Regions from separate parts of the Priestia sp. SIMBA_032 genome, predicted to be linked through region 2. Evidence: riboswitches for the same ligand, from Rfam matches in the RefSeq annotation. Region 2 holds a riboswitch; the other holds the start of a gene.
The links. Region 2 has a riboswitch for glycine ahead of gcvT (glycine cleavage system aminomethyltransferase GcvT). Riboswitches for the same ligand answer to the same signal wherever they lie in the genome.
Positions count from the first base shown of each region.

Region 1 (15,088 bases), on a different contig from region 2:
AGATCCTTGGCGCTATCGTAATAAATCTCAGTTTCAAGTAGGTGTGGATAAACAAAAAGTTATCGCCGGTTTGTACGGATTGAATTCTCACCGCTTGATTGACATTGAAAACTGTCCGATTCAGCATGGAGCCACGAATCACGTGACAAAAGAAATAAAACGAATTTTACAAGATCTTCAAATTCCTATCTACAATGAACGCAAACGCCGTGGTATTGTACGTACCATCGTATCTCGAGTAGGATTTGAAACGGGTGAAGTGCAAGTTGTCTTGATCACGGCTAAACAAGAAATTCCGAAAAAAGAGCTGTTGACTAAAGAAATTCAGCGCCGCCTGCCGGAAGTAAAATCGCTCGTACAAAACGTAAACGGCCAAAAAACATCGCTTATCTTTGGAGACGAAACGTTTACCCTGGCTGGGAAATCGGTGATTCAAGAAACGTTAGGAGATATCTCGTTCGAACTTTCAGCGCGTGCATTTTTCCAGCTGAATCCTCTTCAAACCGTGAAGCTATATGACGAAGTGAAAAAAGCAGCTGCGCTAACGGGAAGTGAAAAAATTGTAGATGCTTACTGCGGAGTAGGGACAATTGGCTTATGGCTTGCTAAAGATGCCAAAGAAATTCGCGGAATGGACACGATTGAAGAATCCATTGTAGACGCGCGAAAAAATGCCCAAGATCATGGGTTTGAGCATGCCACATATGTGACGGGTCCAGCTGAAAAATGGATGCCGCAGTGGGTAAAAGAAGGCTGGAAGCCAGACGTTATCGTTGTTGACCCGCCGCGAACAGGCTGTGATGATAAGCTTCTAAAAACGATTTTACAAGTGAAGCCAAAGAAAATGGTTTACGTTTCTTGTAATCCATCCACACTAGCAAAAGATGTGCAGCAGCTGTCGAAGGCTTATCATGTGGATTACATTCAGCCTGTGGATATGTTCCCTCATACCGCACATGTGGAGAATGTGGTAAGTTTGACGTTAAAGAAATAAATAGATAAAGAGTAAAGGGCAGATTTGATTCTGCTCTTTTTTGTTTGTAATAAGGTGATCTTTGTCACAAGTAAAGAAACAAGATTTTTATGTAGTGTCTTCTTTTAAAGAAGGTAAATAAATGAAAATGCTCTTTCTTGTTGACAAAGCATCAAACTGGTATTAGAATAAACAACTATTCGACAGTCATTATATTGATCGGAAAAATTTAATACGTAGAAAGCTATGATTGCTGTGGGTCACACTATAGCAGGAGCAGCTTCTGGAGAGATCGCGATAGTTTCGCGACGCCGAAGGGTTCACAATCTCAGGCAAAAGGACAGAAGAGTACCGGATATTTATTTGGCATGTTACTAATTGGTAGCATGTACCTTAATATTTGTTATTCTTATGACCATGAGATTGGAGCGCATCCAATCTCTTTTTTTATTGGACTTTATTTGTAGTCCGTACGATGGCATCAAAGGTATTATTGTTAGGAGGAGTTAGAGTTGGAACAACGAGAATTAAAGAGGGATTTATCCAATCGTCATGTTCAGCTAATCGCGATTGGGGGAACCATTGGGACGGGCTTGTTTTTAGGTTCTGGTAAAGCAATACAGCTTGCAGGTCCCTCTATCATCTTTGCTTATGTAATTGTGGGTATTGCGCTTTTCTTTGTGATGAGAGCGCTAGGAGAACTACTGCTATCTAAAGCAGGTTATCAATCATTAACTGATGTTGCTGAAGAGTATCTTGGACCATGGGCGTCATTTGTAACGGGATGGACCTACTGGTTTTGCTGGATCATGACAGCTATGGCTGATGTGATTGCCGTTGGCGTATATGTGAAATATTGGTTCAATATCCCTCAGTGGATTCCTGCACTTATTTGTGTGATTATTTTATTAGGGCTTAACTTATTAACCGTAAAATTATTTGGAGAATTAGAGTTTTGGTTTGCTTTAATAAAGGTTATTACGATTCTTGCATTAATTATTATTGGCGTTATTTTGCTGGTAATGGGATTTAAAACAGACGCGGGATCCGTTACTGTTCAAAACCTTTGGAATCATGGAGGACTGTTTCCAAATGGGGTTTCAGGTTTCTTACTTTCGTTCCAAATGGTTATATTCGCATACGTGGGAGTTGAATTGGTAGGGGTATCCGCAGCAGAAACATCAAATCCCCAAAAAAATATTCCATCGGCCATTAATAAAATTCCGCTGCGAATCTTATTTTTCTATGTTGGAGCGCTTATCGTCCTTTTATTTATTAACCCGTGGATGGAATTAAATGCAGCAGAAAGCCCATTTGTTAAAACCTTTAGTTTAGTCGGAATTCCGCTTGCTGCTGGAATTATCAATTTTGTTGTATTAACTTCAGCTGCTTCTGCTTGTAATAGCGGAATGTTTTCAACAAGCCGTATCTTATATAATTTAAGTAAAAATGACCAAGGGCCATCTAAGTTTGCAAAACTGAATAAAAACCACGTACCAAGCAACGGATTATTTGTATCTACGCTGGTCATCTCAGCGGGAGCTCTTTTAAGCAAACTTATACCAGACCAAGCTTTCGGCATCGTAACGACCATTAGCGCTATTTGTTTTATTTGGGTGTGGAGTATCATTTTGATTTGTCATCTAAGATATAAAAAAACGCGTCCGCAGCTACATGCAGCATCAACATTCAAAGCACCGTTAACACCATTTATAAACTATATTGTGCTAGCGTTGTTTGCAGTGATTCTTATTATTATGCTGTTTTCTGATGCGACGCGCCCAGCCTTATTGTTGACACCCGTTTGGTTTATTCTCTTATTTGGTTTTTACTGGGCTAGAAGGAAAAAGAAATAGTAAATTGGTGACCTCATCATTTCGTGATGGGGTCTTTTTATCGGAGGATAAATAATGGATTTCTACTGCATGAAGAAAATGCAGGAAGCAAAGTTTATATAAGAACCCTAAAAAAATGTTTAAAACACAGTGAAAAAGCTCATAGTTTTCTGGTCGTAATGTAGAACCCAATGCTTTTCTTCTATGTCTAAAGGTGGAATTCTATCATTTACATGGAAAAGTTTTCATTTTGCAGTACAATGGAGATAGACTTCATTAGATTAAGGTGAACAAACATGAAATGGTTTAAATCTCATACGTTTTGGAAAATCTTCATGATTAATGTGCTTCTTATTTGTACCGTATTAACGCTAATGTTTATTGTTTCAAGAGTGATGCTGCCTAATATTTCTCAAGATCAATATCGGCAGGTAACTGATAAAACCGTCAAGAGAATGAAAGAGCAAATTAACGTCGTCATTAAAGATATTTGGAGCCTGGGCGACGAGGTACAGCAAGATCCTATTTTTTTATCGGATGATGAACAAGAGATAGACAAAGAACTGCAGAAAATAGTTAATATTTCACCGTATATCGATAGCGGAACCATTTTTAATACAAAAGGGTATGTGGAGCATTATTACCCGAATGATTTAAAGAATATGAAGCACGTGAACTTAAGTAAAAGAAAATATTTTCAAGAAGCGCTGCGCACCAAAAAAATATATTTAAGCGATGTCGTTTCAGCAGACACAAAGCATTACATTGTGGTGATGGCGATTCCTATTTTGGATGGGCAGCAAAATGTAAAAAAGGTCGTAAATTTAGCGCTGAGAATTGAAGAAAATGAAAGTTTTCAATCCATCTTTCAAACGTTCGATATAGGAGAGAACGGCTATACATTTATTGTAGACCGCAATGGTAGAATTATTTCCCACCCAGAGAAACAGAGAATCGGTGAAAATGCTAAGAAAAACGAAATCGTTCAGAAAACGATGAATCATAAATCAGGATATCGGCGCGTTGTGAACACCGAAGGTAAGTATTTCTTTGCGTCTTTCGAATATATTCCTGTTTTAGATTGGGGAATTGTCGCTGAATTACCTGTTGAAGAAATTTACAGGCCTTATGAAATGTTTGAAAAAACGCTTTGGATCGTTTCAGGTGTTACGATTTTACTGCTTTCTTTTTTTACCGCGTTATATGCAAGGCAAATTGTGAATCCAATTCATAAACTATATGAATTGGCGGGACAAGTAGCGCGCGGGAATTTTAATCAAAAAATTCCGGAACGAGAAATTGAGCGGGGCGAAATCGGTATTTTATCTAAACAGTTTAATGAAATGATTAGCTATATACGCCATTCTAAAGCGAATTTACAGCAAAAAGAAAATCAGCTGCAGGAACAAAAAACGTTTTTAAGACAAGTTATTGACATTAATCCAAGCTATATTTATGCTATCAATCAAAAAAGGGAATTCATTCTCGTTAATGAATCTTTTGCGATGCTCTTAGGTGAAAAATCTGATGACTTAATTGGACAATCAATTGATAAATATCAGTTCAACCTTCAATCAGATCTTTTATATAAAGGGGCGTTTTCAAACTGTACCCAAAAAGGGATGGTATTAGAAGAACAGTTTAAAGATTCGAAAGGAAACCGGCGCTGGGTCGAAACAGCAAAACTTCCTATTATGAATGAAAAACAGGAAATGATTCAAATGCTGTGCGTATCGACAGATATTACGGAGCGTAAAAAGGCAGAAGAGAAGCTTAGAACTTCTGAGAAGCTTGCCGTGGTAGGAGAACTTGCAGCTGGAGTAGCTCATGAAATCAAAAATCCTTTAACTTCTTTAAAAGGTTTTGTTCACTTATTAAAAGAACAACATCCTAAAGATGCTTTGTATATAGATATCATGGAAACGGAATTAGAACGAATGAATGGAATCGTAGAAGAATTTTTGATGTTAGGAAAACCTCAGGTAATGAAGGTTGAATCTTTGAATATGCAAGCGCTTGTTCAAGAAGTGTGCTCACTTCTTGAACCTGAAGCAGTAAAAAAGGAAGTAGCTTTCATATTTGAAAGAGACGACCAGTTACCAAAGGTGTATGGAGATAAAAATCAGTTAAAACAAGTATTCATTAATATTATTAAAAATTCTATCGAAGCAATGCCTGAAGGAGGAGCTATTCATATCATGATTAAAGTAAAAGAAAACCATCTTTGGCTGCAGCTTGCTGATGAAGGACAGGGTATTCCTCCTGAACGGTTAGCGAAGATAGGTGAGCCTTTTTATAGTACAAAAGAAAAAGGTACAGGTTTAGGACTGATGGTCAGCTATCGGATTATTAAAGCTCACCACGCGCAGATGACGTTTTCTAGTGAGTTAGATAAAGGAACAAGTGTGGATATATTGTTTCCAATAATAAAAAAGTAGGGGGAAGTTCCCCCTACTTTTTTATTATTATACTTATAATATATCGAAAGCCTTAATGTTACTAAAATAAATGAAAGTACTAAAGAAGATATCCACAGGTTAACAAGAAGTTAACTGCTGAATTATATAGGATATTCACAACTTTATCCACACTATTCACATTTTTTCAGAAAATTTACATAAAAATTACCCACTGTTATTTCAAGTTATGAAAGCGGTAATATGCATATTCAATAAAGTTATGCACATTATCCACATAATTGTGGGTAAACTTTGTGGATATAGTAGAGTAGTAAAAAAACCTCAATAACATCTATAAAATCTTCGTATTATTATGTCTACATAATATAAAAACGTCCTTCCGATACAAACTGTACAAAAAGGACGTTGAGATGATCAAGCGTTGGATAGAGATGTTTTGCCTCACTTATTTTTTCGTGTAGCCGCCTGCACGGTCTGCTTTTTTAAACTCACGGCCGTAATAGATTTCTTGAGCGCTACTTAACGTATTTTTTGCGTTTTCTTTTCGTTTTTTTTCAGACATAAAAAAACCTCCAATTAACGTTTTTCGATCATGCTACTTATTTTTTCCAGAATCTCTCGTTTTTAATCATAAAAAAAGCTCTCCGTTACACGGAGAGACTCTTACGCTTCTTTAAGCTGGTGATCTTCTTGAACGTCTTGTTCGTGACGCAAGTAGTATAATGTATACAAATCTTTTGGGATTTCGTATAAATCATATACGTCTTCATGTTGATTAATTTCATCGTACAAAGCTTTGTGTGTTTCATTCGCAAGTACTGCATAAGGCAGTTTTTCTGCAGCCTTAATAGACCTAATATTAATTTTGCGAATTCGCATAAAAATTCGCTCTATATTTAACTCAAAGAACAGTTCATTAAAGAACGCTTCTTTTGCAATTTGATTATATCCTTTTCCATGAAACGGTTTGCCAAGCCAAGTGCCTAAAAAGCCAGCTTGGTCCTGTACATCAAATAAATTAATGGTGCCTATAGGGTTACCCCATTCGTCTAAAATCGTGCGAGAAATGATTTCTCCATGATCTTCTGCTTCCATCGTTTGTTTAGTCACAAATAAAAATTCTTCATAGGAACGGGCTTTATGACGAACAAAAGGGAAGACATCAGGATGTACCATGAGTTCGTATAGAGATTGACAGTCATTTAGGTCACGTTTTTTTAACATAACTTTTCCCTCCTGATCGAGGGTATATACAGACTCCAATCAAGTCCCCACCCTCGAAATTTTTTAATAATTAAAAAAATTTCGGGGTGGGAATCGAACCCACTAGAACCAGTTACCTGGTGGCGCACCATTTGCCTTCCCATTACAAGTCAACAAACATAAAAAGTCAACGTGTGATGTTTATGCTTTTGTGAAATTCACATGCTTCTAAACGTATCATACTAAAAAAAATTAAAAAAGAAAATAGGTAAAATGTTAATTTTTTTTAAATAATATTTTACCATTTATCATGGTAAAAATAGGCTTTGCTAAGTAGTGAAAAGGATGATGGCTCCATAGCACCAAATCAGCGTCTTTTCCTGCTTCGATACTGCCGATTCGCTGATCAATACGGAGATTTCGAGCAGCAGCAATCGTGATGCCTTCTAATGCTTTTTGTTCTTCGAGCCCTTCACGTACGGCAATGGATGCACAAATATTTAAGTACTGAATGGGCGTATAAGGATGGTCTGTTGTAATGGAAACTTCTACTCCTTCATTGCAAAGAGCTTGATAGGTTTTCCACGTTTTATTCTTAAGTTCAACCTTTGAGCGGCGTGTTAAAGTTGGTCCCACGCTTACTTTTAAGTTTCTTCCACCCAGCTCTTTAGCAATTAAATGGCCTTCTGTACAGTGCTCAATACGAACGTCTAAATGAAATTCATCTGCTAAGCGCAGAGCTGACAGAATATCATCGGCTCGGTGAGCATGAATTCGAACGGGGATTTCTCTATTCAGTGCTTGAATGAGTGGTTTAATTCGCAAATCATCTTTATTGTCACTGCTTTTTGCATGATAAAAGGCTTCTCTCAGCATCCCCATAATACCCATTCGTGTAATGGATTCTTTATTGCCGTGGCTGTGGATTCGTTTTGGATTTTCTCCTAGCGCAATCTTAAGTCCAGCTGTCTCTTGAATTAACATTTGAGAAATGCTTGTTCCAGCTGTTTTAATAACAGACGTTGTGCCTCCGATCACATTTGCACTTCCAGGCATAATGTGTACAGACGTAATACCCGCTTCAATGGCATCTTTAAACCCAGGATCTAAAGGATGTACACTGTCAAAAGCTCGGATATGTGGAGTCATAGGTTCAATGGTTTCGTTAGCATCATTCCCGGCCCAGCCGGTTCCTTCATCATATAATCCTAGATGTGTATGAACATCAATAAATCCAGGGAATAAATAACGCTGTTTGCAGTCAATGACTTCTACTCGAAGAGGTGGCTGCAAGTTTGGCCCAATTAAAACAATTTTTCCATCTTGAATGAGCGCATCACTATTATAAATAGGTTTTGACGTAATAGGATAGAGCGTTGCATTTTTCAAGAGAATGGTTTTCATAAAGTTACTCCTATCTATCGGCAGCTTAGTCACCTGTTTTAGGGAAATAACAGAAAATAACTAGAGTAAATCTCGCAATGCATCTTCTAATACAGTATATGTAAAAATGTAATTCTGTTGAATCAATTTTTCAGATAAAACGCGCTGTCCTTTCAAAATAATCATACTCATTTCTCCCATCAGCAGCTGAAGGCCAAAGCTAGGTACGGGCATCCAGTGAGGACGATTCAATACTTTTCCAATCGTCTTTCCAAACTCTTTCATTTGAACGGGATTGGGAGCAGTTACATTAATAGGTCCCTCTATTTGTTCGGTATGAATACAATAATCAATGATCTTCACGACGTCTTGAAGATGTACCCAAGACATCCACTGTTCTCCAGAACCGACTGTTCCTCCTGCAAATAATTTATAAGGAAGGGCTGTAGAAGGAAGTGCTCCGCCATCTTTCCCTAATATAACGCCGAATCTTGTTAAGACAGTACGAATATTGAGTTCCATAGCTTTTAGAGCCTCGTTTTCCCACTTTTTTACCGTTTCAGCTAAAAAGTCTGTGCCAATGGATGGAGAAGCTTCTGTGAACGTTTCTTTCGTTGATGTCCCGTAATAACCAACGGCGCTTGCATTTACGTAAAGTGACGGCTTTGCGGGTAAGGCAGCCATAATGCGAAGGATTTCTTGAGTAGAAGAAAGGCGGCTTTCCACGATGGCTTTTTTACGCTCGTCCGTCCAGCGGCCGCTGTTAAGTGAAACGCCAGCTAAATTAATAAAAACGTCTGCTCCTTCTACATGCTCTTCAGGTTGGCTGTTTTCTTGCATCCACTCTACATATTTAAGTTTCGGATCTCTTGCAGCTTTATCTGCATTGCGTGTTAAAATATATACATAATGTTTTTGTGTTAAAAAATGTTTTGTTAAAGCTTTACCTACGAATCCAGTTCCTCCAGCAATAACAATTTTCATACGAACTTCCTCCTTTATTGAGATAAATAAAAATGTGTATGATACGTTTTGCGGTTCTTCAGCCATCAATTTAAATAAGAAATATGAGGTGAAGGTTAATGCCTGTTATCACAAAGATCACAACGCAAAAGAATAGCGGTGAACGTTATAATGTGTATTTAGATTACGGTAAAGGTGAAGAGTTTGGCTTTGGTGTTGACGAAAATGTCCTCATCAAATATGACTTAAAAAAAGGTCGTCAGCTTGATGAATTTGAATTAACCGAAATTCAGTACGCAGATGATGAGAAAAAAGCTTATAATTTAGCGATCACTTACTTATCTTATCGAATGCGCTCTGAAAAAGAGGTACATGATTATTTAAAGAAAAAAGAAATTAACTCTACTATTATTCAACAAGTTATTCAGAAACTAGTCAGCCACCGTTATTTAAATGATGAAGAGTTTGCAAAAGCATTTGTGTTAACTCAGATGAACACAACACCAAAAGGACCAAATGTGATTCAAAGAGAATTAAAAGAAAAGGGGATTTCTGATTCCATTATTACCCTTAGTTTATGTGAATACCCTGAAGAACAGCAAATTCAAACTGCTGTAAAATTAATTGAAAAGTTAAAAGGAAAATATAAAAAATTATCTCAAGTAATGATGAAACAAAAAATGGAACAAGCATTGGCAGTGAAGGGCTATTCGTTTTCTGTTATTCAAGAAGCATTTCAGCGCACGAATACAGAAAAAGAAAGCGATGAGGCATGGGAAGCTCTGCAATACCAAGGAATGAAAGCTCATCGTCGTTTTTCAAAGTATGAAGGCTGGGAATATCAGCAAAAAATGAAGCAGGCTCTTTATAGAAAAGGATTCTCTATTGACCAAATTCAATCATTTCTAGATTCCATTGAAGAAGAATAAAGGCGGGACAAAAGTATGTTAGGTGAAGGAAAATCCGAACGGTGAATCGAGATTCTTGATGGAGAATCCAACTCGTTCGGATTTTTTCATGGTTAACGTTAACGTAGGTTTCACTCTTTCTTTAAAACAAAATGTCTTCTGAATCATTCTGCTGTTTATAAATAATCTCAGCGATTTCTGAAGCTGAGCGCAAGCGGCTTTTATCTTTAATGTGGTTGTTGTGATCCCAAAAAGGGGTATTCATGCCCCCCATATAAGCTGCAATCACATGAAGGCTGGTATTTTGATACTCCACTTTTAAACTTTCTGTAAATCCTCTTACGCCAAATTTGCTTGCCACATAGACGCTTTCATTAGCTTTTCCGCGAAGTCCTGCAGTTGAAATGATATTCATAACTTTAGGTTCAGGTCTCGTCAAGAGATGAGGCATAAGCGCTTGTGTTAAAAAAATAGTTCCTTTTACATTTGTATCGATGACTTCATCGATTGCTTGTTTTGTATAATCCGTCAAAGGACCAAAATGTCCAATACCTGCATTGTTGATAAGGATATCTACTGAATGCTGCATCAGCAGTTTTTCTACAGATTTTCCTACTTCTTCATACTGTGTAATATCTACAAACATCGTATATACGTTGTCTCCTAGCTCATGCTGCGCCTCAGTTAATTTCTGTTGATTGCGTCCAGCTAGAATGACGTTGTAGTCTTTTGCGTAAAGTTTTGCGAGTTCTTTTCCAAGACCCGTCGCACCGCCTGTGATTAGTACTGTTTTCATTCCCAAAACTCCCTTTTCATAGTCTCCCTTTAGTTATACCTTTTGTTATAATAAAATGAAAGCAAACAAGGGGGAAAACAGCATGTCTGAAAAACGTTACAGCGATATGACAACGTATGAACTTCAACAAGAAATTGGGTCTCTTCAAGAAAAAGCACGAAAAGCTGAACAGCTTGGCATGGTCAATGAGTATGCAGTATTAGAAAGAAAAGTAACAATGGCTAGATCGTATTTATTAGATCCTGAAACGTTTAAAGCAGGGGAAGTATATGAAATTCAAGGAGATCCGGGTTCATATTTTAAAATTGATTATATGAACGGAGTTTTTGCGTGGGGGTTTAGGCTTGGTTCACCGCAAAACGAAGAGGCATTGCCTATTTCTATGTTGAAAAAATAAAGGGACGAACAAGCAGCACGAAGTGTGCTGCTTGTTTGATTTCTATATCACTTTATTTTTAAACAAATAAGCAAAGCAAGCGGTTATTCTTCGCGCTCATTAGAAGCATGCATACGTTCTTGCGGATGCGTGTTAATTGTTCCATTTGCCCGTTTTGAAGCGTATTCAGCTTTTGCTCGAGGTTCGCCTTCAAACTTAGTATGATGTTGGTTTGGAAAATCTTTTGCTTTATTGCGCATCGATACCTCTCCTTTTACAACAGAAAGCGTTGCGGTTATGATATAGTACATGAGGGAGTGAATAACTCCGCATTTATAGTGTAAGTTAAAAGTGCAAACATACTCATAAAGAATTTTGGTAATCGAGGTGTTCTTATGAACGATATATTCGAAAGATTAACGAATCAGCTATTAAGCAAAAACAGTTCGCTTTCATATGCTCAAGCCCGTACGTGGGTCGAACTTTTCTGGGAAGATTTTGAGTCATCTTACGCAAAAGCAGGATATGATTATAAAGGGAAAGAAGCGACGGAAAAGGTTGTTACGATGTACATCAACAGCTACGGTGACAAACTTCATGAAATCGCGGTTAAAAACCCTAAATATCAGCATTTATTAAATAACGATGACTATTTAAAACATTAAATAAAAACGAACCGTCTTCTCAAGACGGTTCGTTTTTGGGTTTCATATTTGTTCTTGTTATGATTAGTGCGGGAGATAATCAAGCTTTTTACGCAATTTTTTCTCACTAAAAATCCAACCAGTGTACGAACAAATAATATTTAAGTCGTAATCAAGCTGGACTACGGCTACAAATGGATAGTAATCTTTGCTGCGGTAGCGTAAATCAATAAAGCGCACTTCAATGTGGTCGTTATATTCGTCCAGTTCCCATCTATAAATAGGTGAAAAGGAAAGAAACGCAGATAAATTTTCATCTTTTTTCGCTACTTCAATTACGGCCGATTCGGGAATTGGAACTTTATCAAACGTATCATAAATGAAAATTTCTTCTCCGATTGCTCTTCCTACATGAAAATACTTTTCGGTTGTCACGGCTAAATGCCAGTGAGTGAAACGAAGCGTAGGAGAGATATTGAGCTTGATTACATCAGGAAACTGTTTTCGAAGCTTCTTGGCGATCTGATGGCGCATATAAAAGCGCAGTCCATAGTAAAACGCCAATAACACATAGAGCGTAATAAATGTTGGTCCCGGCTCTGCTCCGATAAACCAAATTAAAATCGCAAGTACGTGGGCTGAGAAAATCACGTAATCAAACGTGTTGATTACCCCAAGCGCAATCCATTTATTTGTGAAAGGCCTTAAAGCCTGCGTGCCATACGCGTTAAAGATATCAACAAAAACGTGAATAATGACGCCTGCAAAGGTCCACATCCATAGATGCAGCAAGTTAGCTCCTGGCAGCAGAAGCGAAAGAATGAGCACGATAAGCAAAGGCCATAAAATAACAGCCGGGATAGAATGTGTAATTCCACGGTGATTGCGGATATACTGTGCATTGTTTCGCAGCTTTAAAACAGTGTCTAAATCAGGTGCTAATGACCCGGCCATTACGCCAATCATCACAGCATCCATTGTGGCTGTATTCGCAGATACAGTGGGGTCTAATGTTGCAAGGCCGCCCAGAGCGATTCCCATTGCAATGTGTGTACCAGTATCCAGAGCGAACTCCTCCTTTGTAAGATGACGATCTTAGATTATTCTAATTCAACATAAAAGCTTGATTTAAAGCAAAAAATCTTGTTTTATTATTAACGTAGCAAATTGGCTGTTTTTATTCATTATTTGAACAATTCATTTTACTATTCATATTTGTAGTTGTTATAAGGTTATCATAAAGTTACTAAGATTCAAAAAGCAACACATTGTATATGTATAGTTAATACCTCGGAGGCTATGACGTGAAACAAAGTAAAGATATTGTACAAAATTTTGATATTCGAGCATTTCAAAATGACTTAATCTCTTGGTTTGAACAGGAACAGCGCATTTTACCTTGGCGTCAAGATCAGGACCCTTATAAGGTGTGGGTATCTGAAATTATGCTTCAACAAACGAGAGTGGATACGGTTATTCCTTATTTTAATAATTTTATTAGCAAATTTCCCACTATCAAAGACTTAGCTTATGCGAATGAAGATGATGTGTTAAAAGCGTGGGAAGGATTAGGCTATTATTCCCGTGCCCGTAATTTGCAAACCGCGGTTCGAGAAGTTCACGAACAATACGGGGGAGAAGTTCCAAATACGCCAGCAGAAATCTCCAAACTAAAAGGAGTGGGTCCTTATACAACAGGGGCCATTTTAAGTATTGCATACGGAGTGCCGCAGCCTGCTGTAGATGGAAATGTCATGCGTGTGCTATCGCGCATTTTATCCGTTTGGGATGATATTGCAAAACCGAAAACAAGAAAGCTGTTTGAAGAAATCGTGCATGAAATTATTTCAAAAGATAATCCTTCCTATTTCAATCAAGGCATGATGGAGCTTGGTGCCATTGTCTGTACACCAACTTCTCCTTCCTGTTTGTTATGTCCAGTTCGCGAACATTGCCGCGCTTTCGAAGAAGGGGTGCAGAATGAGCTTCCTGTTAAATCAAAGAAAAAAGCGCCGCGTGCTCTTCAGCTTGCTGCAGCGGTGGTTAAAGACGGTGAAGGAAATTATCTGATTCATAAGCGTCCAAGCAAAGGACTTTTAGCTAACCTATGGGAATTTCCAAATATAGAAGTAGATCTTAGTATAGCGCCAGATCATCAGCAGCTTCAGGCATTTATTCAAAATGAGTACGGAGCTGATATTAAAATTAATGCGCCGTTTACCACAATTCAGCACGTGTTTTCTCATATCGTCTGGAACATCACAGTATATGAAGCAGAGCTGGTAAGTGATATCGGTGCATTAAAAAACTTGAAAGTAGTTTCTGAAAAAGATTTAGAACAATATGCATTTCCTGTTTCCCATCAAAAAATCTTAAAAGAATATTTGCTTGTTAAATAAAAGAAGCGTGGATAAACTCCGCGCTTCTTTTATTTAATCATATGATACATGCGTGCCGTGTGTATAATCTGCTTCGTGGCGCTGTAACCCGCCACGTGCTTCAATTTCTTTAATAATTTGCTGATGAATACTTTGTCCCTCAGCATTTAAATACGGCGTCATTTGCTGTAAAGAGTGATGGAAAAACGCAAGCTCGCTGTCTTTCCACTCGCTTTTAGAAATCATTGAAAGAGCCGTCATGTCTCTACCTACATACATTCTATTCACCTCGTTCATTTTATCAAGTTTTATCTATTTTCCCTATATTACTTGTTTCTTATGCGATAAAATCAGTACAATGTAAAGATAATATGATACATAAGGGAGATGACATCATGTCACAAAAGGTAGCACTAGTTACGGGAAGCAGCAGAGGTATTGGTAAAGAGATTGCCTTACGTCTTGCTAAAGAAGGATACGATATTGTATTAAACTATGCACGAAGCAAAAGTGCAGCGCAGGAAGTAGCGGAAGAAATCAAAGCATTAGGCAGAGAAGCATTAGTTGTTAAAGCAAACGTAGGAAAAGTAGAGAAAATTAAAGAAATGTTTGAGCAAATTGATGAAGCATTTGGTCGCTTAGATGTATTTGTAAGTAATGCGGCTTCAGGGGTTTTACGTCCTATTATGGAATTAGAAGAAACTCACTGGAATTGGACAATGGACATCAATAGTAAAGGGTATTTATTCTGTGCACAAGAAGCGGCTAAACGTATGGAAAAAGTAGGCGGAGGAAAGATTGTTACCATCAGTTCGCTTGGTTCTATTCGCTATTTAGAAAATTATACAACAGTAGGCGTGTCAAAAGCTGCTGTAGAAGCATTGACTCGCTATTTAGCAGTGGAGCTTGCTCCAAAGAATATTGTGGTAAATGCTGTATCCGGAGGTGCTGTGGATACAGAAGCATTAAAACACTTCCCAAATCGTGATGAACTGTTAGATGATGCGCGCAAACATACTCCAGCTGGTCGTATGGTGGAGCCAAAAGACATGGTAGATGCAGTGATGTTCTTAGTCTCCGATCAAGCAAATATGATTTGCGGTCAAACGCTTATTATTGACGGAGGGCGTTCACTTTTAATGTAAGGTAAATGTATTTTGTGCTTGCGCCTTAAAATACTGAAAAAAGTTTGCATACCCTATTTACCTC
Region 1 covers NZ_JAWRXD010000007.1:123,825-138,912, forward strand. Annotated here, with positions in the region: gene rlmD (23S rRNA (uracil(1939)-C(5))-methyltransferase RlmD) at 1-994, shown strand, start outside; glycine riboswitch at 1,247-1,327, shown strand; gene SB717_RS21510 (amino acid permease) at 1,486-2,829, shown strand; gene SB717_RS21515 (cache domain-containing protein) at 3,105-5,246, shown strand; gene SB717_RS21520 (YfhE family protein) at 5,674-5,790, opposite strand; gene SB717_RS21525 (GNAT family N-acetyltransferase) at 5,892-6,452, opposite strand; gene SB717_RS21530 (amidohydrolase) at 6,708-7,835, opposite strand; gene SB717_RS21535 (TIGR01777 family oxidoreductase) at 7,896-8,798, opposite strand; gene recX (recombination regulator RecX) at 8,897-9,706, shown strand; gene SB717_RS21545 (SDR family NAD(P)-dependent oxidoreductase) at 9,828-10,481, opposite strand; gene SB717_RS21550 (YfhH family protein) at 10,564-10,878, shown strand; gene SB717_RS21555 (small, acid-soluble spore protein K) at 10,962-11,117, opposite strand; gene SB717_RS21560 (YfhJ family protein) at 11,253-11,522, shown strand; gene SB717_RS21565 (metal-dependent hydrolase) at 11,586-12,566, opposite strand; gene mutY (A/G-specific adenine glycosylase) at 12,806-13,900, shown strand; gene SB717_RS21575 (hypothetical protein) at 13,934-14,158, opposite strand; gene fabL (enoyl-[acyl-carrier-protein] reductase FabL) at 14,275-15,024, shown strand.
Region 1: another riboswitch for glycine. It lies ahead of SB717_RS21510 (amino acid permease); the one in region 2 lies ahead of gcvT (glycine cleavage system aminomethyltransferase GcvT).

Region 2 (15,088 bases):
GGCTCATTTCGCATTTTAAATTTTTAGGCGGAATGGATATTGGCGAGCGCAGAAAGCCTCAAAATGGTGCATTGACCACTTCTGTTGATCCCTATCAAGTAAATTTGCGTTTATCAACTCTTCCTACTTCTTATGATGAAAGTCTTGTTATTCGACTTTTACCTCATCAACAATCTACATCTCTCAAACATTTATCTCTTTTTCCTGAACATACTAAAAAGCTTATTTCTCTCTTGAAATTTTCTCATGGATTAATTATTTTTACTGGACCTACAGGATCAGGTAAAACCACTACTCTATATACTCTTTTACATGAAGTAAAGCATCTTTTTAATCGAAATGTTATTACACTAGAAGATCCTATTGAAAAACCGAGTGAAACCGTGCTTCAAGTGCAGGTAAATGAACGCGCAGGGATTACGTACACGACTGGTTTAAAAGCTATATTGCGCCATGACCCAGACATTATCATGGTGGGAGAAATAAGAGATAGTGAGACTGCCAAAATTGCTGTGAGAGCAGCGCTTACCGGACACTTGGTTTTGACAACGATGCATACTAAAGATACAAAAGGATCTTTGTACAGGCTGCTTGAGTTTGGCGTTAGCTTTCAAGAAATGGAGCAGACTCTTGTAGCAGTAGCTGCACAGCGTCTTGTAGAAATTCGCTGTCCGCTGTGTTCGGGAAAATGCCACCCTGCTTGTAAAAAAATGAGGAAGCATCGTCAGTCCAGCATATACGAATTGCTTTATGGCAAGGAGCTTAGCGAAGTGATGAGAGAAGTGAAAGGAGAAAATGCGGATTATGATTATAAGACGCTCCGAGATGTTATTCTAAAAGGAATCGCGCTAGGCTATTTATATCCGCATTCGCTAGACGGATGGGGGTAAAGACAAATAGACAAAAAAGGTGGTCTCTGGCTCAGCAAGCGAAAATTCTTAAGCAGGTCTCTAAGCTCCTAGAAAAAGGCTACACTCTTTCTCAAGCTCTTTCATTTTTGACGTTTCAAGTATCTAACAAAGAAAAAACGGATATTGAAAAATGTCTTGAGCAGTTAAAACGAGGAGAATCTTTACACGATGCTTTTGTTAAACTTCAGTTTCACCGTGATATTTTAAGCTATTTATATTTTGCGGAACAGCATGGAAACCTTCAATTTGCACTAAAAGAAAGTAGCTCAATGATTGAAGAAAAAGTAAGGCATCGTAAAAAATTTCAAAAGCTTGTTCAATATCCCGTATTGCTGCTTCTGTTTATTCTCTCCATTTTATTTGTTTTAAGTACGGTTCTACTTCCACAGTTTGAAGCTCTGTACTTATCCTTTGGAAACAAGCAGTCTTCGTTTATCCTCTTATTTATGCAGGCGATGTCGTTCTTTCCTTTTGTGTTACCTGCAGTCATCAGTATGCCAATTATCCTTTATTTGTTTTATGTGATTTACATTAAAAAATTGCCTCCCGTAGTTCAAATGCAGCTTTTTATGAGAGTTCCCGTTATCCGAACGTTCACACGGCTATTTAACTCGTACTTTTTTTCTGTTCATATGAGCAATTTACTAAACGGTGGTTTATCTATTTATGAATGCTTTGCTCTTTTTCAAAAGCAGGAGCATCATCCGTTTTTTCAAGTGGAAGCTTTTGCTTTTACAGATCAACTTTCCTCAGGAATGCGATTAGATCATATCGTTTCAGCTAAATCTCATTATGAAAAAGACTTGGCTCATGTTATTGTGCATGGCCAGCAGAACGGTGAGCTTTCTCAAGAGCTGTATGATTACAGTCTATTTATGATGGAAAGAATGGAACAATTTATTTTTCGGATTTTAAAATATGTACAGCCGCTTACATTTTTATTCATCGGAATTGTCATTCTGCTTATGTATATGTCCGTTATGCTTCCGATGTTAGAAGTGATGTCGAGCTTGTAGAAAGGTGAAAGAATATGATTATTAAAGGTAATAAAGGATTTACCCTTATTGAAATGCTGATTGTTATGCTTGTTATTACCGTGCTTTTGCTTATCATGATTCCAAATGTATTAAAGCATAATACGGTTATTAACAACAAAGGCTGCTCAGCTCTTGTCAAAACCGTAGAGGCTGAGGTACAAGTATACGAACTTGAAAATGGCAAAAAACCAAGTCTAGAAGAGCTTGAAGCAGGAGGCTACTTAAAAGAAGGCACCGTGTGTCCAAATGGCCAAGCTATTCAAATTGACGGTACCGGAAAGGTTACAGCTAGTGGTTCTTCTTAAGCAAAAAGGATTTACCCTCATTGAGATGCTGATGGTTTTATTTATTGTGCAAGTGATGATGTTTTCCATTATCGTAACCATTAGGCCGCTTGTGGAATATTACAAAATTACATTATTCTTGCGACAGCTGCAAAGCGATACATTTTACGTACAGCAGACAGCCATGAACCGAGAATCTCCAATTAAAATTAACTTCGCACCGAAGGGAACAGAATATATTGTTTCTGATTCTCGTGCCGTTCTTTATAAGCGCGCCTATGACTCCACTATTCATATTACGTTTGGAAGCGGCAATTCCACGATACAATACAACAAAAACGGCAATATTTCTCAAGCGAAGACCATTTTTATCAGCAATCAAAAATTTAAATATAAAGTTACTTTTCAAATAGGCAGAGGGCGTTTTTATGTGGACAAGATGTAAGGGTCAGCAGGGCTACACCTTGTTAGAAATGCTTGTTTCATTTAGTATGCTTTTACTCCTAACCGGTACAATTATTCCTTTGTATGTTCAGATGAAAGAAGCAGAAAAGAAGCAATATGTTTCGTATCAAGCTGATGCTATCTTGCACGAAGAGCTATTGAAATATAAATATGAAGCAGGATATAAACGGCGAGAAAAAATCGTAAAGGAAAACGTTGCGTTTTATCTGAAGTGGGACGGAGAAAGTGCTCAAAATCTTTGTGTAGAATGGACAGATTCCGGTGAGAAAATGAAAAAGAAGTGTGATGTGATGTTGAAGTGAAAAGGGAAAAAGGCTTTACGCTTGTAGAGATGTTAGTCAGTTTTACTCTTTTTTTGATCATTGTTTCATTTTTCCCCATTATCATTCCGCTAGCGAAGCAAACATATAATCCGGACTTTAGTATGAATGAAATGGAGTGGGAAATTTTTGTGAATCAACTTGCTATGGAATATCGAGAAGCAAAAGAAGTGAGAATTCATGCGACTACTCTTACGTTGAAAATGGAAAATAATCAGATCATCACTTATGAACGATACGAAGACAAGATAAGAAGACGAGTGGATGAAAGCGGTCATGAAGTTGTGCTGCAGCATATTAAGAATATTATGTATGAACAGCAAAAAGAAAGGCTGTTGATTCGTTCAACAGACGGTGTTAACAAAGTTAGAGAAGAAACCATTACGACGTTTTTGATGCTTGCTTATGAAACATAATGAGCAAGGGTTTATTCTCCCGGTTGTTTTGGCATTTTGTGCGCTTTTTCTTCTGTTAGTAGCTCAGCAAACCACTTATTTTGTGACGAAAAGCTCATTTTATCAAGAAGTAGAGCAGAAAAATCGTCTGCAGCATCTTTTAGAAAACGCGGTTGTACATGTAAAAAAAGAAATACAAGAATATAATAAATCTCCATCTACACCCTTAGTATTAGAAACGGGTACGGTTTCATACGAAGTAGTAAGTGAAGATGAACAGATGATTATCCTAAAAATAAAGTGTCAAACACTGCAAGGAAGAGCATTGACAGAAACCGCATATATTCAAAAAAAGGATCAGCACATTGTGAAGTGGACGGATTAAGTCTCTTTCTCTCCGGATATAATAGTGCTGAGGAGATGATTATATGAAAACGAATGATTATGTAAAATATATGACTGAGCAATTTGTACAATATATGGATCAGCCAAAAGAAGAGAGGAAAACGAAAAAGATTCAAAAAAAAGAAGAGCGAGCATCTTTTGCAAACAGATGGTTTGGAATGATTCCGCTGTCGTTTATGCTGTGGTACAGAAAGAAAAAAGAAAGATGAGCATATCATATGCTCATCTTTTTTTAACCGGCTTGTGTTTTATTAAATTGACGAGACATCGTTTCGGGTGATATGTAAAATAAGCCACCGTTTATAAACTTGAATAAAATAGTCGGTTCGTACAACTCTTGAAGCGCTGTTTTTTCGGTCATATATATGTCTGGCAGTTCCTCCGCCGTTTCGTAAAAATGATCAAGAAGCGCTAAGTCTTCATACCATCTTTCCTGCGCTTTTTCAGCCCATTCAGTTGGCTGAGCTTTAACATAGTCAGTCACATATGATGTGAGTCGTGCGATGGCACTTTTCGGTTTAATAAAAGGTGAGAGAGTAAAGCAATAGTCTGAGATTTTAGATGACAAATTTTGATTAATGATTAATTCATGAAATGATTCAATAATTTGTCCATTGATTAAATTAATGCCAAGTGACAAGAGCTCATCTTTTTTACGATCGCATTTGTACGAGACTTTAATATTTAATGCAAGCCAAGGATGTAAAGGCTGATTTGTTGGCTGAGCTGATGCAACTTGTTCATACAAGTGAATAAACCCGCCTAGTTTTTGAGTAGAAGCGAAAATTTGGTGTAGCCTAGGTGAACCAAAATGAATTCGTTCTCCTTGAACGGAATCGTCTTCAAATGCTGGGTCTGTAATGAAAGTGAGCGAAGCAGGAGTTGCTTCTCCCCCCGTCTTTTCAATGTAGTGCCAATAAAATGGACGATTCATCAATTCTTTATCGAGCTCAATCGTTAATTGAACCGTTAGATAAGATGGTGTTTCTGTGACAATAGAACAATTATTAGCTAGAAAGTAACGCTTTAAAAATTGATGAATATCAGTTTGCTGCATGCTGATCCTCCTCGCTGTCTTCGTATTGAATAATAGACGTCAAGTTCTCCATTTTGATTTTTATTTCTCCTTCACTCCGTGAATGAAATAAAATATCTTGAATATGCTCTTCAATATTTTTTAAATCAAGCTTTGTTAAAATATCATCTAACTCTCCAACAACTCGTTCAAACAGGTTTATTTTTTCGTATAACAATTTTAAAATATGTTCTTCGACCGTATGTTGAATGGCTAAATTGTAAATGTGAACATCATGTTTTTGACCTAAACGATGGACCCTTCCAATTCGCTGTTCTAGACGCATTGGATTCCACGGCAAATCATAGTTAATAATATGATGACAAAACTGAAGGTTGATTCCTTCTCCGCCCGCTTCAGTGGCAATAAATACTTGCGCGTGGTTTTCAAAAAGCTGCTTCATCCAGTCTTTTTTACCTCGCTTAAATCCTCCTCTAAACGGTACAGAGGTAATTCCATGCTGTTTTAAATACCACTGTAAATACAGCTGAGTTGCTCTGTACTCAGTGAAAATAATGACTTTGTCATCAATTTTTTGAACGAGCTCCAGAACTTTTTCTGCTTTTGCATTTTGCGGCACTTGCTGAAGTAGTTCCATTAACGGCGTAATCATATGTTCCGTTAATGCGCTGTTTTGATCTTCCTGACGTTCCAGCATGTTTTTTAATGTCATATACACCGCTTCACGGCTGCTGCAGGCCTCTCGCTGCAGAGTTAAAATTGAAAAAGCGCTTGAAGGGTGGAGTCCGTTTCCTTTAAAAGACGTAATCGCATCGTACAGCTCGCGTTCTTTTGGCGAAAATTCAACAGGAATGGTTTGCACAATTCGCTTCGTCCATTCGATACCCGTATCGTGGCGGCGATTTCGAATCATAACTTTGTTAACAAGCTCTTTTAAGTGCTCATCGTTTTGCAAAGAACGTTTTTTAGCAGAAAATAATTCTTCGAAATAGTCTTTATTGCCGAGGTGGCCAGGCTTTAAAAGAGAGACTAAGTTAAAAATTTCTTCAATTCGATTTTGAATCGGTGTTGCGGTTAGCAATAGACAAAATTTCTTTTTCAGACTTTGAACAAATTCATAGTTTTTTGTTTTGTTGTTTTTAAGTTTATGAGCTTCATCAATGATGATGAGATCGTAGTCTTGTTCTAGCACAATTTCTCGATGAGGAGAACGTTTTGCTGTATCAATTGAAGACACAACGATGTCACACTGATCCCACACATATGATTTTCTTTGAGGGACTGCAGGAATATAAAATTTTTGATTTAATTCCATAGCCCACTGTGAAACAAGCGAAGCTGGAACTAAAATGAGAACTTTTTTAACAAGTCCGCGGATCATATATTCCTTCAAAATTAACCCTGCTTCAATCGTTTTCCCCAGTCCTACTTCATCTGCTAAAATAGCTTTCCCATTCATTGTTTCCACTACTTGTTTGGCTACTTCGAGCTGATGAGGAAGCGGCGTTAAATCGGCTAGATGTTTTGGGCTTTGTAGTCCTTCAAATTCTGAGATAAGCGTTTGGTCTTCTATTTCATAGGCAAGTTTATACAAATCCCATGCAGACCAAGGACCGTCTTGCTCCAATTTAGTTGAGAAGGATGCTTCCCATGTTTCATCGATGTTTAATTTCACTTTCATGATAAAAATGCTCCTTTGTAAAAAATTTTTATTGAACAAATGATAAGAATCAGGTAGGATAAAAATATATTTAGAAAATTTGAAAAAGAAAATAGATTAGCACTTTACAAATGATTGTGTGAATAAAGATAGATACATCTTTCAGTAGTATGCCCAACTTTACCAACTTTATAGAAGCGAATGACGACACGGGGAGAGACTACTTGAATGTAGCGCCGAAGGAGCAAGCAATAAAATTGTGAATCTCTCAGGCAAAAAGACTCTTGTTTGACGCAGCTCTGGAGAGTGTCTATGCGTTTATAGACCACCCACGAGGCAAACCTATTCATTTATAGGTAAACTTTCAGGTGAAAAGGACAGAGACTTCCTACTAAATACAGTAGGGGGTTTTCTGTCCTTTTTTGTTTGGATACATAGTGATCCCTACACTCTTTGAAAACTCCCCGTTATGAAAAGTTTCACGTGAAAAAGAGGAGGACATAAATATGACAACAGAATTACACAAAACGCCGCTTTATGATACCTATCAGAAATATGGTGCCAAAACGATTGATTTTGGAGGATGGGCTCTTCCCGTTCAATTTTCTTCTATTAAAGAAGAGCATGAAGCTGTACGTACAAAGGCAGGCCTTTTTGATGTCTCTCATATGGGAGAAATTCTTGTAGCAGGAGCTGATAGCTTAGCTTTTCTTCAGCATACGATGACAAATGACGTTTCTACCCTTGTAGACGGAAAAGCGCAGTATACGGCTATGTGTTATGAAGACGGAGGCACGGTAGATGATTTGCTGATTTATAAAAAAGCAGATCAAGAGTATTTGCTAGTCGTAAACGCTGCTAATATTCAAAAAGACTATGAGTGGCTAGTGTCTCATAAGCAAGGAGATGTAACACTCGTTAATCAATCTGATGAAACTGCGCAGCTAGCTTTACAAGGTCCCGTAGCAGAAAAAGTTTTACAAACGTTAACGAACGAAAATTTATCTTTATTAAAGCCATTTACATTTGCTGATGATGTAGAAGTAGCGAATGTAAAAGCTCTCGTTTCACGTACTGGGTATACGGGGGAAGATGGCTTTGAAATTTATTGTTCTTCAGCTGACGCCTCTCACTTGTGGACGGCTATTTTAGAAGCAGGCAGTGATGAAGGTGTGTTGCCTTGCGGATTAGGAGCTCGCGATACGCTTCGTTTTGAAGCTACTTTGGCTTTATATGGCCAAGAGCTTTCAAAAAATATTACGCCCATTGAAGCTCGAATTGGATTTGCAGTAAAAACGAACAAAGACAGCTTTATTGGAAAAGAAGTGTTAAAAGAACAGCGTGAAAGCGGGGCACCGCGTAAGCTGGTAGGAATTGAAATGATTGATAAAGGTATACCAAGACACGGTTACGAAGTATTTGCAGATGAAGAACAAATTGGATTTGTGACAACAGGTACACAGTCACCGACATTAAAGAAAAACATCGGTCTAGCACTATTGTCAGCGAAGTATACAGAGCTTGGTCAAGAAGTGGAAGTGCAGGTTCGAAAAAAACGCTTAAAAGCAAAAGTGGTTTCAACACCTTTTTATAAACGTTCAAAGTAAGCTTTGGGGAGGAATTTAACATGTTACATCGCTATTTACCAATGACAGAACAAGATCAGCAGCAAATGTTAGCAGCAATTGGTGTTTCATCTGTTGATGATTTATTTTCAGATATTCCGCAGCGCGTTCGTTTTCAAGGAGAATACAATATTAAAAAAGCGGCTTCAGAGCATCAGCTGTTAAAAGAATTAAATAGTATGGCTGCTAAAAATGCTCATTTAAAAGACTATGCTTCTTTTTTAGGAGCAGGAGTTTACGATCATTACATGCCGGTTATTGTTGATCATGTTATTTCTCGTTCGGAATTTTATACGGCCTATACTCCGTATCAACCAGAAATTTCTCAAGGAGAACTTCAGGCCATCTTTGAATTTCAAACAATGATTTGTGAGTTAACGGGGATGGACGTGGCTAATTCTTCTATGTATGACGGAGGAACTGCTTTAGCAGAAGCCGCTATGCTCAGTGCGGGTCAAACGAAAAAGAAAAAAGTACTTGTCTCTGCGGCTGTTCACCCTGAGTCAAAAGATGTTTTAAAAACGTATGCGAAGGGTCAATACATTGAAGTGGTAGAAATCCCTGCAGCAGACGGAGTAACAGATATGATTGCATTAGAAAAAGAGATGGGGAGTGACGTGGCAGCTGTTATTGTCCAGTATCCAAATTTCTACGGACAAATCGAGCCGTTAAAAGAAATTGAAGAAATTACCCATCAAGAAAAATGCATGTTTGTCGTTTCAAGCAATCCTTTATCATTGGGTTTACTTACGCCTCCTGGAGAATTCGGAGCTGACATCGTTATTGGAGATGCACAGCCATTTGGTATTCCAAGTCAATTTGGAGGCCCGCACTGCGGCTACTTTGCAACTACGTCTAAGCTTATGCGAAAAATCCCAGGACGATTAGTAGGGCAAACGGTAGATGAGAACGGTAAGCGAGGGTTTGTATTAACGCTTCAAGCGCGTGAACAGCATATACGCCGCGATAAAGCGACTTCTAATATTTGTTCAAATCAAGCGTTAAATGCTTTAGCGGCATCAGTTGCCATGACAGCTTTAGGCAAGCAGGGTGTAAAAGAAATGGCGCTGCAAAACTTATCAAAAGCGCATTATGCATATGAAGCGTTAAAGGCAAAAGGAGTAAATGTAGCATTTGAAGGAGCGTTTTTTAACGAATTAGTCGTGAAGCTTCCTGTTTCGGTAGCAGAAGCAAACAATCATTTATTAGCATCAAAAATAATTGGCGGTTATGATCTTAGCCGTGATAACCAAGCGCTTGAAAATCACATGCTGCTTGCTTTTACAGAGCTCCGTACAAAAGAGGAAATTGACCAACTTGTAAATGAATTGGGGGATCTTCATGCTTAATCAAAATCAATCACTTATTTTTGAAAGCAGTAAAGAAGGGCGAATCGGCTATTCATTGCCGGAGTTAGATGTGCCGCAAGTAAATGCTGAAGAACTGCTTGGAAAAGCGTATGTGCGTACCGAAGCTCCTGAGCTTCCTGAAGTATCAGAACTTGATATTATGCGTCACTACACCGCGCTTTCAAAACGAAATCACGGAGTGGACTCAGGGTTTTATCCGCTTGGTTCATGTACGATGAAATATAATCCAAAAGTGAATGAACAAGCAGCACGCATTGCTGGGTTTGCGCATATTCATCCGCTTCAAGATGAGCAAACGGTTCAAGGCGCTCTCGAACTTTTATATGATTTGCAAGAGCATTTAACAGAAATTACGGGAATGGATGAAGTAACACTTCAGCCAGCAGCAGGTGCTCATGGCGAGTGGACCGGGCTTATGATGATTCGTGCCTATCACGAAGCAAATGGTGAGACGCAGCGAACAAAAGTCATTGTTCCAGACTCAGCTCATGGAACGAACCCGGCTTCGGCAACAGTTGCGGGATTTGAAACGGTAACAGTAAAATCAAACGAACATGGTTTAGTGGACTTAGAGGATTTACGCCGCGTAGTGGGAGAAGATACAGCCGCTTTAATGTTAACAAACCCAAATACGCTAGGGTTATTTGAAGAAGATATTTTAGAAATGGCTGAAATTGTTCACGCAGCAGGTGGGAAACTTTATTATGATGGTGCAAATTTAAACGCAGTATTAAGTAAAGCTCGCCCTGGAGATATGGGGTTTGACGTTGTGCATTTAAACCTTCATAAAACGTTTACAGGTCCTCATGGAGGAGGCGGTCCTGGTTCTGGTCCGGTAGGGGTAAAAGCAGATTTAATTCCGTATCTGCCTAAACCAGTACTTGTGAAAACAGAACAAGGCTACCAATTTGACTATAACCGTCCTCAGTCAATTGGACGCGTAAAGCCGTTTTACGGCAACTTCGGTATCAACGTTCGCGCTTATACGTATATTCGTTCAATGGGTCCAGACGGCTTAAAAGCCGTAACGGAAAATGCTGTGTTAAACGCCAACTATATGATGCGTCGTTTAGCAGAGCACTATGAGCTGCCGTTTGACCGTCACTGTAAGCACGAATTTGTTTTATCAGGAAAACGTCAGAAAAAGCTTGGCGTGCGCACGTTGGATATTGCGAAGCGACTGCTTGATTTTGGCTATCATCCGCCGACTATTTACTTCCCGCTTATTGTAGAAGAGTGCATGATGATCGAACCAACGGAAACGGAGTCGAAAGAAACGCTAGATGCGTTTATCGATGCGATGATTCAAATTGCAAAAGAAGCAGAAGAAACGCCTGAAGTCGTACAGGAAGCTCCGCACACAACGGTTGTGAAGCGCCTTGACGAAACGCTCGCAGCGAGAAAACCAGTCCTTCGCTATCAGAAAGAACAGGCTGTTCAAAACGTCTAACAAAAAACCTCGCCCAAAGGCGAGGTTTTTCTATATACATACCATTATTTTTTCTTTTTCACTTTACCGTTCCACATTTTGAAGCCGCCTTTTAAATCATAGATTTCTTGAACACCGTGGCGACGAAGCATTTGTGCTGCGCGTCCTGTGCGCATTCCGCTTTGACAATAGATGTAGACAGGCTGATCTGGACGAAATTCTTTAATGCGCATACGAAACTGTGAAAGAGGAATATTTCGTGCGCCTAAAATATGTCCGTTTTCGAATTCATTCGGTTCACGAATATCAACTAGCTGTGCCTTGCGGTAGCCGCTGCGGAATTCTTCTTCAGTTAACGTTTTCATAATGCGACGTTGGACAAAGAACATAACGACAGAGTATATGATGATTACTCCAAGTAAAATGAGTACTGCTGTAATTGCTGACATGCTGATTCTTCCTTTCTTCGACAAAATCCATACTCTTATTATATAAGTGAATGAAATTAGAAGTAAAGCGATTTTGCCTTGAACCTAGCGGATTTCTTCCCGAAAATGAAAAAACTACCACATTTGAATTCGCAGTTTTATGTTGCTCTTTGCTTTTCCTTAGCTCAATCTTTTGGTAGACTAAAAAACGGATTTATTTTTTATATTACATATAGCTGAGGATGAGGTAGATGAAAGCAAAGTGGAGATTTATTGATTCCAACAACCGTTCGCCTTATTACAATATGGCGTTAGATGAAGCGTTATTAGAATGGCATAGTAAAGGAGAAATTCCACCTACGATTCGTTTTTACGGATGGAATCCTCCAACGCTGTCAATCGGTTATTTTCAAAAAGCTGAAAAAGAAATTAACTTTGATAAAGTAAAAGAATTAGGACTAGGCTTTGTGAGACGTCCAACGGGCGGCAGGGGCGTGCTTCATGATGAAGAGCTTACTTACAGCGTCATTGTATCTGAAGAGTACCCTAATATGCCTAAGACAGTTACAGAGGCATATCGCGTCATCTCTGAAGGTTTACTGGAAGGATTTCGTTCGTTAGGGCTCGAGGCTTATTTTGCTATTCCTCGTTCAGAAGAAGAAAAAAATAGCTTAAAAAACCCTCGTTCATCCGTTTGTTTTGATGCTCCTTCTTGGTATGAACTAGTTGTAGAGGGCCGCAAAATTGCTGGAAGTGCCCAAACTAGACAAAAAGGAGTTATTCTACAGCACGGCTCTATTCTGTTAGAGATTGATGAAGATAAATTATTCAGCGTGTTTAATTATCCAAATGATCGCGTGAAGGAAAGAATGCAGCGCGCATTTCGTTCTAAAGCGGTAGCCATCAATGCAATTGCGGGCCGCAAAATCCCTATTGAAGAAGCGAAAGAAGCGTTTTACAAAGGATTTGCTTCGGCTCTTAATATTGATTTAGAACCGTATACGCTGTCTGAAGAAGAGGAAGCATATGTGGAAGAACTAGCGCGCACAAAGTACGGATCGGATGAATGGAACTTTAAGCGCTAAACGAATGCGGATGAGAAATAGATAAAAGTGCAACTTCTATAAGTTGCACTTTTTATTGGAATTTTTAGAAATAATACTTGGCTAATAGAATACATAAGGAAGAAAAGTCAAACACTTTTTTTGCGAAAAAAAAAATATTTCACTTGACATCTTTCTATATGTAGATGTTTGGGTAAGTGTCAAATACTATATATTGAATTCGTCCAAGCCCTGTGGTAAGTTATTGATAGTTGATTGAAAAACTCTTTTTCCTTTAAAAGGAAAAAGAGTTAATAAATTCATAGATGTTCGATAAGTAAGGAGTTGTGAGAATGACTGTTTTGTTAAATCAAAAAGTGAATATGAATGTTGAAAAGCTCAATTCGGATATTGAACGCTTTCCGCAAGTACATCCGATTACACTGGATATGAAGTTGACTCATAAAGGTGTTTCAAGATTGGTAATGTTAGACCGCTATGCGTTTAAAGATACGGAAAAATTAACGTTATCAGAAGGAGATTTTGTTGTTCTAACTGTAAAGGAAGATCCAAAATTTCCAGCACGAGGACTTGGCTATGTGGAAAGCATTAATTTTGAGCAAAAGACCGCTGTTGTCAAGGTAGAAGATGAGTTTAGAGGTGCTTTATCGCCTGAAGAAGCAGAAAACGGGTTAATTACTCGTTCGCTAGATGTCATTGAAAAGCCTCTAGAGGTCTTCTACGAGCAAATTGCAAAGCGTAATGCAACAGGCTTAGCTTCTGTGGAAAAAACAGAAGAAAAGCGCAAAGAGTGGTTTGAAAAGTTCTATCAAGAGCTTGTTCAGCTAAACTTTGTACCAGCTGGCCGCGTTCTTTACGGTGCAGGTGCTGACACAGACGTAACGTACTTCAACTGTTACGTAATGCCTTATGTAAAAGATTCACGTGAAGGTATTTCAGAACACCGCAAACAAGTAATGGAAATCATGAGCCGCGGAGGCGGTGTTGGAACGAATGGTTCAACTCTTCGCCCGCGCAACACGCTGGCTCGCGGTGTAAACGGCAAATCATCTGGTTCGGTTTCATGGTTAGATGATATTGCTAAACTGACGCATCTTGTTGAGCAGGGTGGGTCACGTCGTGGGGCTCAAATGATCATGCTTGCCGACTGGCATCCTGACATTGTAGAGTTTATTATTTCTAAAATGCAAAACCCTCGCATTTTACGTTTCTTAATTGAAAACACAAATGACGAAATGATTAAAAAGCATGCACAAGATAAATTGAAGTTCACGCCGCTAACAGAGTCTGAAGAAGCGATGTACCAAGGAATCATTAACTATAAACAAATTCCTGGTCTTGGTGGGTTCAGTGAAAAAATCATTAAAGATGCAGAAGAAAAGCTGCAAACAGGCGGAACGTACAGCGTTCATAACTCAGAGTTTTTAACAGGAGCAAACATTTCTGTATGCTTAACAAAAGATTTCATGGATGCTGTTGAAAACGACGGTGAATATGAACTTCGCTTCCCAGACGTAGAAAGCTATTCAAAAGAAGAAATGGCTAACTACAATGAAAACTGGCACGAAGTAGGCGATGTGCGCGAATGGGCAAAAAAAGGAAACAAAGTTCGTACGTACCGTACTATTCGTGCGAAAGAGCTATGGAACTTAATTAACATCTGTGCAACGTACTCAGCTGAACCAGGCATTTTCTTCTTTGACAATGCTAATGATATGACAAATGCTCAAGCATATGGTCAGCACGTTGTTGCAACGAACCCATGTGGTGAATAGTTTGCCTCATGTAAAACATTGCGGAATAAAGCAGGAACCCTGAGATGGGAATCTGAACCGAAGGCTAAACGTAAAGGTTTAGTCAGGGGCAACGCATAGAAGCTGATCCTGTATAACAGACTATAATGCTTCCACGAGGCCGCAACGTTACAATTTTAAAGCTCCGAAAGAGTACTTGAAAGAAATGGCTGAATAATTGTAACGAAAACGTATGCTGAACTTACGTAAATATGAAGCGTAAGAGGTAGAGGATAAAAAGCCTTTACGATAACAAATTTGGAACAACCACTTGCACCATTCTCTGTCTGCAACTTAGCTGCTGTTAACTTAGCGCAAATGGCAGATAAAGAAACGAAAACAGTTAACTTTGAAAAGTTACGTCAAACAGTTGAAACTGGCGTTAGAATGCAAGATAACGTTATTGATGCAACTCCTTATTTCTTAGAAGAAAACCAAAAGCAAGCGCTGGGCGAACGCCGCGTTGGTCTTGGTGTAATGGGTCTTCACGATCTTCTTATTTATTGTGAAACAGAGTACGGCTCTGACAAAGGCAATGAGTTAGTAGATAAAGTGTTTGAAACAATTGCAACAACGGCTTACCGCGCGTCTGTAGAGCTTGGAAAAGAAAAAGGAAGTTTCCCGTTCTTAGTGGGCGAAACAGATGCTGAAACGGCTTCTTTACGTGAAGCATTCACCAATACAGGCTTCATGAAAAAAATGCCTGAAGATATTCGTGAAAACATTAAAGAGCACGGTATTCGAAACTCTCATCTACTAACAGTAGCGCCAACAGGCAGTACTGGAACAATGGTTGGAGTATCAACGGGTCTTGAACCTTATTTCTCATTCTCATACTTCCGAAGCGGCCGTTTAGGTAAGTTTAT
Region 2 covers NZ_JAWRXD010000002.1:396,270-411,357, forward strand. Annotated here, with positions in the region: gene comGA (competence type IV pilus ATPase ComGA) at 1-890, shown strand, start outside; gene comGB (competence type IV pilus assembly protein ComGB) at 881-1,927, shown strand; gene comGC (competence type IV pilus major pilin ComGC) at 1,942-2,253, shown strand; gene comGD (competence type IV pilus minor pilin ComGD) at 2,195-2,677, shown strand; gene SB717_RS07990 (prepilin-type N-terminal cleavage/methylation domain-containing protein) at 2,661-2,999, shown strand; gene comGF (competence type IV pilus minor pilin ComGF) at 2,996-3,433, shown strand; gene comGG (competence type IV pilus minor pilin ComGG) at 3,423-3,797, shown strand; gene SB717_RS08005 (YqzE family protein) at 3,841-4,026, shown strand; gene SB717_RS08010 (YqhG family protein) at 4,050-4,874, opposite strand; gene SB717_RS08015 (DEAD/DEAH box helicase) at 4,861-6,534, opposite strand; glycine riboswitch at 6,715-6,807, shown strand; gene gcvT (glycine cleavage system aminomethyltransferase GcvT) at 7,020-8,120, shown strand; gene gcvPA (aminomethyl-transferring glycine dehydrogenase subunit GcvPA) at 8,141-9,487, shown strand; gene gcvPB (aminomethyl-transferring glycine dehydrogenase subunit GcvPB) at 9,480-10,958, shown strand; gene SB717_RS08035 (rhodanese-like domain-containing protein) at 11,003-11,386, opposite strand; gene SB717_RS08040 (lipoate--protein ligase family protein) at 11,617-12,450, shown strand; partial or broken gene SB717_RS08045 (vitamin B12-dependent ribonucleotide reductase) at 12,762-14,198, shown strand; partial or broken gene SB717_RS08050 (hypothetical protein) at 14,484-15,088, shown strand, end outside.